One region of the Geobacillus sp. C56-T2 genome, then DNA from elsewhere that is predicted to be linked to it. Evidence: a T-box and tRNA genes for the amino acid it is inferred to sense, from the RefSeq annotation. Region 1 holds a T-box; the other holds one or more tRNA genes.
The links. The T-box of region 1 lies ahead of thrS (threonine--tRNA ligase). A T-box ahead of a tRNA ligase gene usually reads a tRNA of that ligase, here a tRNA-Thr.
Positions count from the first base shown of each region.

Region 1 (3,402 bases):
ATCTTTTTGTTGACAAGAGAAAAATGATAATTTTTTATAAAAACGTTTTGCTGTCCTTTTCTTCCTTGTTTTCGATGCAACGGGGCCGTCTTTCCGTGAAAATGCCGGCCTGACGCGGATGTTCATCCCCCGGTTGGAGGGCAGATCACGCTGCCCATGGACCTTTTCTATGAAACAAACGCGGCCCGACAAGCGGGCAGGCCGCCTGCGGGCCATTGTTGGCTTATCGTTCTTTCGCTCGTTTTTGCCGCACCTCTTCTTCCAGGCTAGCGATAAATTGATCTAGCGCGACCGTCCGACTTTCTTTTTCGCCGTAGCGGCGGACGTTGACCGCCCGCTCGGCCGCTTCTTTGTCGCCGACGACGAGCATGTACGGGATTTTTTGCATTTGCGCTTCGCGGATTTTATAGCCGATTTTTTCGTCACGCTCGTCGACTTCGACACGGAAGCCGTTCGCCTGCAGCGCTTGTTTTACTTCATATGCATAATCGAGGTGGGCTTCCGGCGACACCGGAATCACTTTCACCTGCACCGGGGCAAGCCACGTCGGGAACGCGCCTTTGTATTCTTCGATCAAGAAGGCGACAAACCGTTCCATCGTCGAAACGACGCCGCGGTGAATGACGACCGGGCGATGCGGCTTGCCGTCTTCGCCGATGTACGTCAAATCAAAGCGCTCCGGCAAGAGGAAGTCAAGCTGCACCGTTGAGAGCGTTTCGTCTTTGCCGAGCGCCGTGCGCACTTGCACATCGAGCTTCGGCCCGTAAAACGCCGCTTCTCCTTCGGCCTCGTAGTAGTCGAGCCCAAGCTCGTCCATCGCCTCGCGCAACATGCGCTGCGCCTTTTCCCACATCTCGTCGTCATCGTAATATTTTTCTTTATCGTGCGGATCGCGGTATGACAAACGGAACGAATATTCGTCGAGTCCAAAGTCTTTGTATACTTCCAAAATCAAGTTGACGACGCGCTTAAACTCGTCTTTGATTTGATCCGGGCGCACGAAAATGTGGGCGTCATTAAGCGTCATGCCGCGGACGCGCTGCAGCCCGGTGAGCGCTCCGGACATTTCGTAGCGGTGCATCGTGCCGAGCTCAGCGATGCGGATCGGCAGCTCGCGATAGCTGTGCAGCTTGCTTTTGTAAATCATCATGTGATGCGGGCAGTTCATCGGCCGCAGCACAAGCTGTTCGTTATCCATTTCCATCGGCGGGAACATGTTTTCTTTGTAATGGTCCCAATGGCCTGATGTTTTGTACAGCTCGACGCTGCCAAGCACCGGCGTATAGACATGATCGTAGCCAAGGGCGATTTCTTTATCGACGATGTACCGTTCGATCAGGCGGCGGATCGTCGCCCCTTTCGGCAGCCAAAGCGGCAGCCCTTGTCCGACTTGCTGCGACGTCGTAAACAACTCGAGCTCTTTGCCGAGTTTGCGGTGGTCACGCTCTTTCGCCTCTTCAAGCAAGTGCAAATAATGATCCAACTCTTCTTTCTTGAAAAAGGCCGTGCCATAGATGCGCTGCAGCATTTTGTTGTTGCTGTCGCCGCGCCAATAGGCGCCCGAGATGCTAAGGAGCTTAAACTCTTTGATTTTCCCGGTCGACGGCACGTGCACCCCGCGGCAAAGGTCGAAAAACTCGCCTTGCTCGTAAATGGAAATCGTCTCGCCTTCCGGAATGTCGCGGATCAACTCGAGCTTCAAGTCGTCGCCGATTTCCTCATACCGCCTTATGGCTTCTTCGCGGCTCACTTCTTTGCGGACGATGTCGAGATTTTCTTTGACAATGTTGCGCATTTCCGCCTCAATTTTCGGCAAATCATCCGGCGTGAGCTTATGCTCCATGTCGATATCGTAGTAAAAGCCGTTTTCAATGACCGGGCCGACGCCGAGCTTGACGTTGCCGTACAGCCGCTTGATGGCCTGCGCCATTAAATGGGCGGCGCTATGGCGCAAAATGTCAAGCGCCTCCGGCATGTCTTGGGTAATAATGACGAGTTCACCGTCTTCGTGAAGCGGCGTGCGCAAATCAACGAACCGGCCGTTCCATTTTCCGGCGATCGCTTTTTTCTTCAGCCCCGGGCTGATCGAGGCAGCGATGTCTTCGGTTGACGTTCCGCTTGGAAACTCCTTTTGCGCTCCGTCGGGGAACGTAATGCGAATGACGTCTGGCATAAACTTCACTCCTTTGCATTGGTATCAAAATAAAAAAACTCCTCCCTTAAAAAGGGACGAGTTTTCGTCGTGGTTCCACCCTTCTTCCCATGGCAAACCAACGCCATGGCTCAACACCGATAACGGCCGTCCGCCGGCGGCAACTACTGGGCGTAGCGTTCGCTGCCGCAGCTCTGAGGGGGTAAGCGCACTTTTCGTGTTAGGAAGGTTTCAGCCGCTGCCTTCCCTCTCTGGAAACCGTAAAAATGCGCCCATGTCCTCGTCATCGCTTTGTTTTCCTCTTATCTATGACGACATTATAGCGAAAACGGTCGAGAAAATCAACATTCTCCCCCATGCCCGGCATTGGCGGCAAACAACCGGGAAAAGTCGGCGCGGCTGTGGAGACGAAGCCGTTCTTCAAACACGTTTTGGATCGTCTGCACCATGCCGTCATCGGGGTCATCCGTGTACAGTTCAATTTCCGACGGGGCGAGCGAAACAAGCGGCGCCAGCACCGATGAATCGATGTACATCGGCTGGCTGACGACAAGATGGCGGTCGATCATTTGCCTCACGTCTTCCGCGGACAGCTCCCGCCGCTCGCTGTCATAGAACAAAAAGCGAGGCGGATCATGCAGCAAATACAGCCGCGGCCATGCCGGTTTCCTTGCAGCGACGCAATCGCGCAACGTCTGCACAAAGGTTTGGTATTCTTGTTCAAGCTTATATTCATCGATCGCCAGTTCGACATAATGCTGCAACCGCTCCATATACGGTTTCAACCGAAACATCGCAAACGAGGAAAACGAAAACGACAGCTCGTCGCGCAAAAAGGCGCGGAACGCTTCAACCAAAAGCGCCGTTCGCGAAGCGGCAAACGCCGGCCCTTTTCGGTAATCGCGCCGCTCGCCGTCCAAAAACGAATGGGCGAGCGCCAAAATTTGCTGCTGTTCTTCCGGGTCGCGAAAATAAAACCAATCGGAAATCATCGTTAGCATGAACCGATCTTCCATATGTTCGCGCACAAACGCCGTCATCGCTGGGATGATTTGCGTTTCCAGCGCACGCGCTTCCTCGCCTTGTATGTAAACCGCCACCGTTTTCTTTCCGTCATACGCGGCATGAAACAGCGGAGCATCGGCCGGTTTTCGTTCGTTCAGCAGCCAAAACAGCTTTTCCGCCTCGCTTGCCTCGTCAAAATGGATTTCGATCACCCGCTGTCCCCCCTCAGCCTAAAGGAATGCTTG
Region 1 is NZ_VJWB01000001.1:2,666,594-2,669,995, forward strand. It holds gene thrS (threonine--tRNA ligase) at 224-2,173, opposite strand; T-box leader at 2,223-2,448, opposite strand; gene ytxC (putative sporulation protein YtxC) at 2,494-3,369, opposite strand.

Region 2 (3,402 bases), 2.5 Mb from region 1:
AGCCAAATCAAAGCCACCCCTCAAACCAACGAACGCCAACCGAAAAAGGACATCATTGCATCAATCATATGGCGGCCCACTTGCGCGCGCCGCGGCCGCATCACCATCCGCTATCGGCAGGGAGGAGATGGCGGCATCCGCGCTCCGGCAACCGGTTGACGTTGGTGCTCAATCAAATCAACTTTTCCCCAAACAGCGAACCCATTAAAGCGACGGCTACGGAAGCGGTTTTATTCCGTTCGTCCAAAATCGGGTTCACTTCTACAAATTCAGCAGACGTAATCAGTTGAGCCTCCGCTAACATCTCCATCGCCAAATGGCTCTCTCGGTACGTCAATCCCCCGATGACCGGTGTCCCTACTCCCGGTGCGTCGCTCGGATCAAGCCCATCTAAGTCAAGCGATAAATGAACCCCATCGGTCCGCTCTTTTAAATAGGCGATGGTTTCCTCCATCACCTTTGTCATGCCAAGTCGATCAACTTCATGCATCGTATAAATTTTGATTCCTTGCTCCCGAATAAACTTCTTCTCCCCCTCATCTAGAGAGCGCACACCGATCAACACAACATGCTCCGGTCTGACTTTCGGAGTATATCCCCCGATTTGCGTTAACGAAGGATGCCCAAATCCAAGGCTCGCCGCCAACGGCATGCCGTGAATATTTCCAGACGGCGATGTCTCTTCTGTGTTGACGTCGCCGTGCGCATCATACCAAATGACGCCAAGGCGTTCATAATGTTTTGCCACCCCGGCCAGCGTGCCGATGGCAATGCTGTGATCGCCACCAAGCACCAACGGGAAACGCCCGCGTTGAACGACTTGATCAACCGCCGCAGCGAGCTTTTCGTTCGCCTCCGCAACCGCTTTCAAATTGCGCAAGCGTGGATGCCCCTGTTCATGAATCCGATCCGCTTTTCCAATCGGAATGTCTCCTAAATCTTCGATGTCATCGTGAAGGTGTTCAAGACGCTCGACGACACCAGCATAACGCATCGCGCTCGGTCCCATATCGACACCGCGGCGCGTTTGTCCTAAATCCATCGGAACACCGATAATCGAGATTGGTTTCATGCTGTCTCCTCTCCTTTCCGTTTCCCATTGCCCTTTTATTGTAGAGGAAAGAAGGGAGATGACTCAACTTGACAACCTTTCGAATATTTATACTGATTTGCCGCCTAACGTGCCTAAACCCGTCATCTTTTCGTGCCCAAAGCGCGGCCTCATCTCCATGCTGTTGAACCTTTTCAGCGCGTTCATCGATGGTTTCTTCGACAAAAAAGCGGGCTCGCTCTTTAGTGAAAAAAAGAAAAAAGCAACCCGTTGTCTAAAAAAGGGTTGCTTTTGATGGAGCCTATCGGGATCGAACCGATGACCTCCTGCGTGCAAAGCAGGCGCTCTCCCAGCTGAGCTAAGGCCCCGCCCAAGCGGAAGACGGGACTCGAACCCGCGACCCCCACCTTGGCAAGGTGGTGTTCTACCACTGAACTACTTCCGCACATGGTGAGCCATGGAGGACTCGAACCTCCGACCCTCTGATTAAAAGTCAGATGCTCTACCTACTGAGCTAATGGCTCATGGTTTGGTATACACTCAGATCTTTGACGATGTCCCTTCCTCTACCAGCTGACTCAAAGATGCTGAGTGCGTCGGGACAACTCGCAGTCAACTCGAAGATGCATCGCTCGTTACTGAGCGAATGGCTCATGGTTTGGTATACACTCAGATCTTTGACGATGTCCCTTCCTCTACCAGCTGACTCGAAGATGCCGAGTGCATTGGGACAGCTCGAAGTAAGTTTCATGTTTTATGTGCAAAAAAATATGGCTGGGCTAGCTGGATTCGAACCAGCGCATCACGGAGTCAAAGTCCGTTGCCTTACCGCTTGGCTATAGCCCAACGCTATAAAGTGAAAACACCTTATCCGTTTATTATTATGGCCTGTTCCATGCTAATTATACATTCTCAATCAACCGTCCCCAAAGACGGTTGATTGAGGAATGAAAGTGACCCGTACGGGATTCGAACCCGTGTTACCGCCGTGAAAGGGCGGTGTCTTAACCACTTGACCAACGGGCCTAGAAATAAATGGAGCTTCCAACCGGGCTCGAACCGGTGACCTCTTCCTTACCATGGAAGTGCTCTACCTACTGAGCTATGGAAGCATAAAATGGCTCCGCAAGTAGGATTCGAACCTACGACCTACCGGTTAACAGCCGGTTGCTCTACCGCTGAGCTATTGCGGAACGACAAATGATGCGACTATTGTTTTCGACACTAATTATTATATCCATCCTGTTCTGGTTGTCAACCAGGAAGTTCATTCCTTCAAAACTAGATAACCGTTGGAAGAAGCCGCATTTCGTCCGGTCTAGCTCCGGCTCGCCTGCGCTTTTCTAGGTTAAGCCCTCGATCGATTAGTATCCGTCAGCTCCACGTGTCGCCACGCTTCCACCTCGGACCTATCGACCTCGTCATCTTCGAGGGATCTTACTCGCCTAACGCGATGGGAAATCTCATCTTGAGGGGGGCTTCACGCTTAGATGCTTTCAGCGCTTATCCCGTCCGCACATAGCTACCCAGCGGTGCCCCTGGCGGGACAACTGGTACACCAGCGGTGCGTCCATCCCGGTCCTCTCGTACTAAGGACAGCTCCTCGCAAATTTCCTACGCCCGCGACGGATAGGGACCGAACTGTCTCACGACGTTCTGAACCCAGCTCGCGTACCGCTTTAATGGGCGAACAGCCCAACCCTTGGGACCGACTACAGCCCCAGGATGCGATGAGCCGACATCGAGGTGCCAAACCTCCCCGTCGATGTGGACTCTTGGGGGAGATCAGCCTGTTATCCCCGGGGTAGCTTTTATCCGTTGAGCGATGGCCCTTCCATGCGGAACCACCGGATCACTAAGCCCGACTTTCGTCCCTGCTCGACCTGTCCGTCTCGCAGTCAAGCTCCCTTGTGCCTTTGCACTCTCCGAATGATTTCCAACCATTCTGAGGGAACCTTTGGGCGCCTCCGTTACCTTTTGGGAGGCGACCGCCCCAGTCAAACTGCCCACCTGACACTGTCTCCCACCCCGCTAAGGGGTGCGGGTTAGAATTTCAATACCGCCAGGGTGGTATCCCACCGTCGCCTCCACCGAAGCTGGCGCTCCGGCTTCTTAGGCTCCCACCTATCCTGTACAAGCGATACCAAAATTCCATATCAGGCTGCAGTAAAGCTCCACGGGGTCTTTCCGTCCTGTCGCGGGGAACCTGCATCTTCACAGGTAGTATAATTTCACCGGGTCTCTCGTTGAGACAGCGCCCAAGTCGTTACACCTTTCGTGCGGGTCGGAACTTACCCGACAAGGAATTTCGCTACCTTAGGACCGTTATAGTTACGGCCGCCGTTTACTGG
Region 2 is NZ_VJWB01000001.1:157,505-160,906, reverse strand. It holds gene rocF (arginase) at 173-1,072, opposite strand; gene GC56T2_RS00915 (hypothetical protein) at 1,131-1,346, shown strand; tRNA gene GC56T2_RS00910 (tRNA-Ala) at 1,347-1,419, opposite strand; tRNA gene GC56T2_RS00905 (tRNA-Gly) at 1,425-1,496, opposite strand; tRNA gene GC56T2_RS00900 (tRNA-Lys) at 1,500-1,575, opposite strand; tRNA gene GC56T2_RS00895 (tRNA-Gln) at 1,823-1,897, opposite strand; tRNA gene GC56T2_RS00890 (tRNA-Glu) at 2,006-2,077, opposite strand; tRNA gene GC56T2_RS00885 (tRNA-Thr) at 2,088-2,163, opposite strand; tRNA gene GC56T2_RS00880 (tRNA-Asn) at 2,170-2,244, opposite strand; rRNA gene GC56T2_RS00875 (23S ribosomal RNA) at 2,396-3,402, opposite strand, start outside.
Region 2: it has a tRNA-Thr gene. The T-box ahead of thrS (threonine--tRNA ligase) is inferred to sense a tRNA for this amino acid. The anticodon was not compared.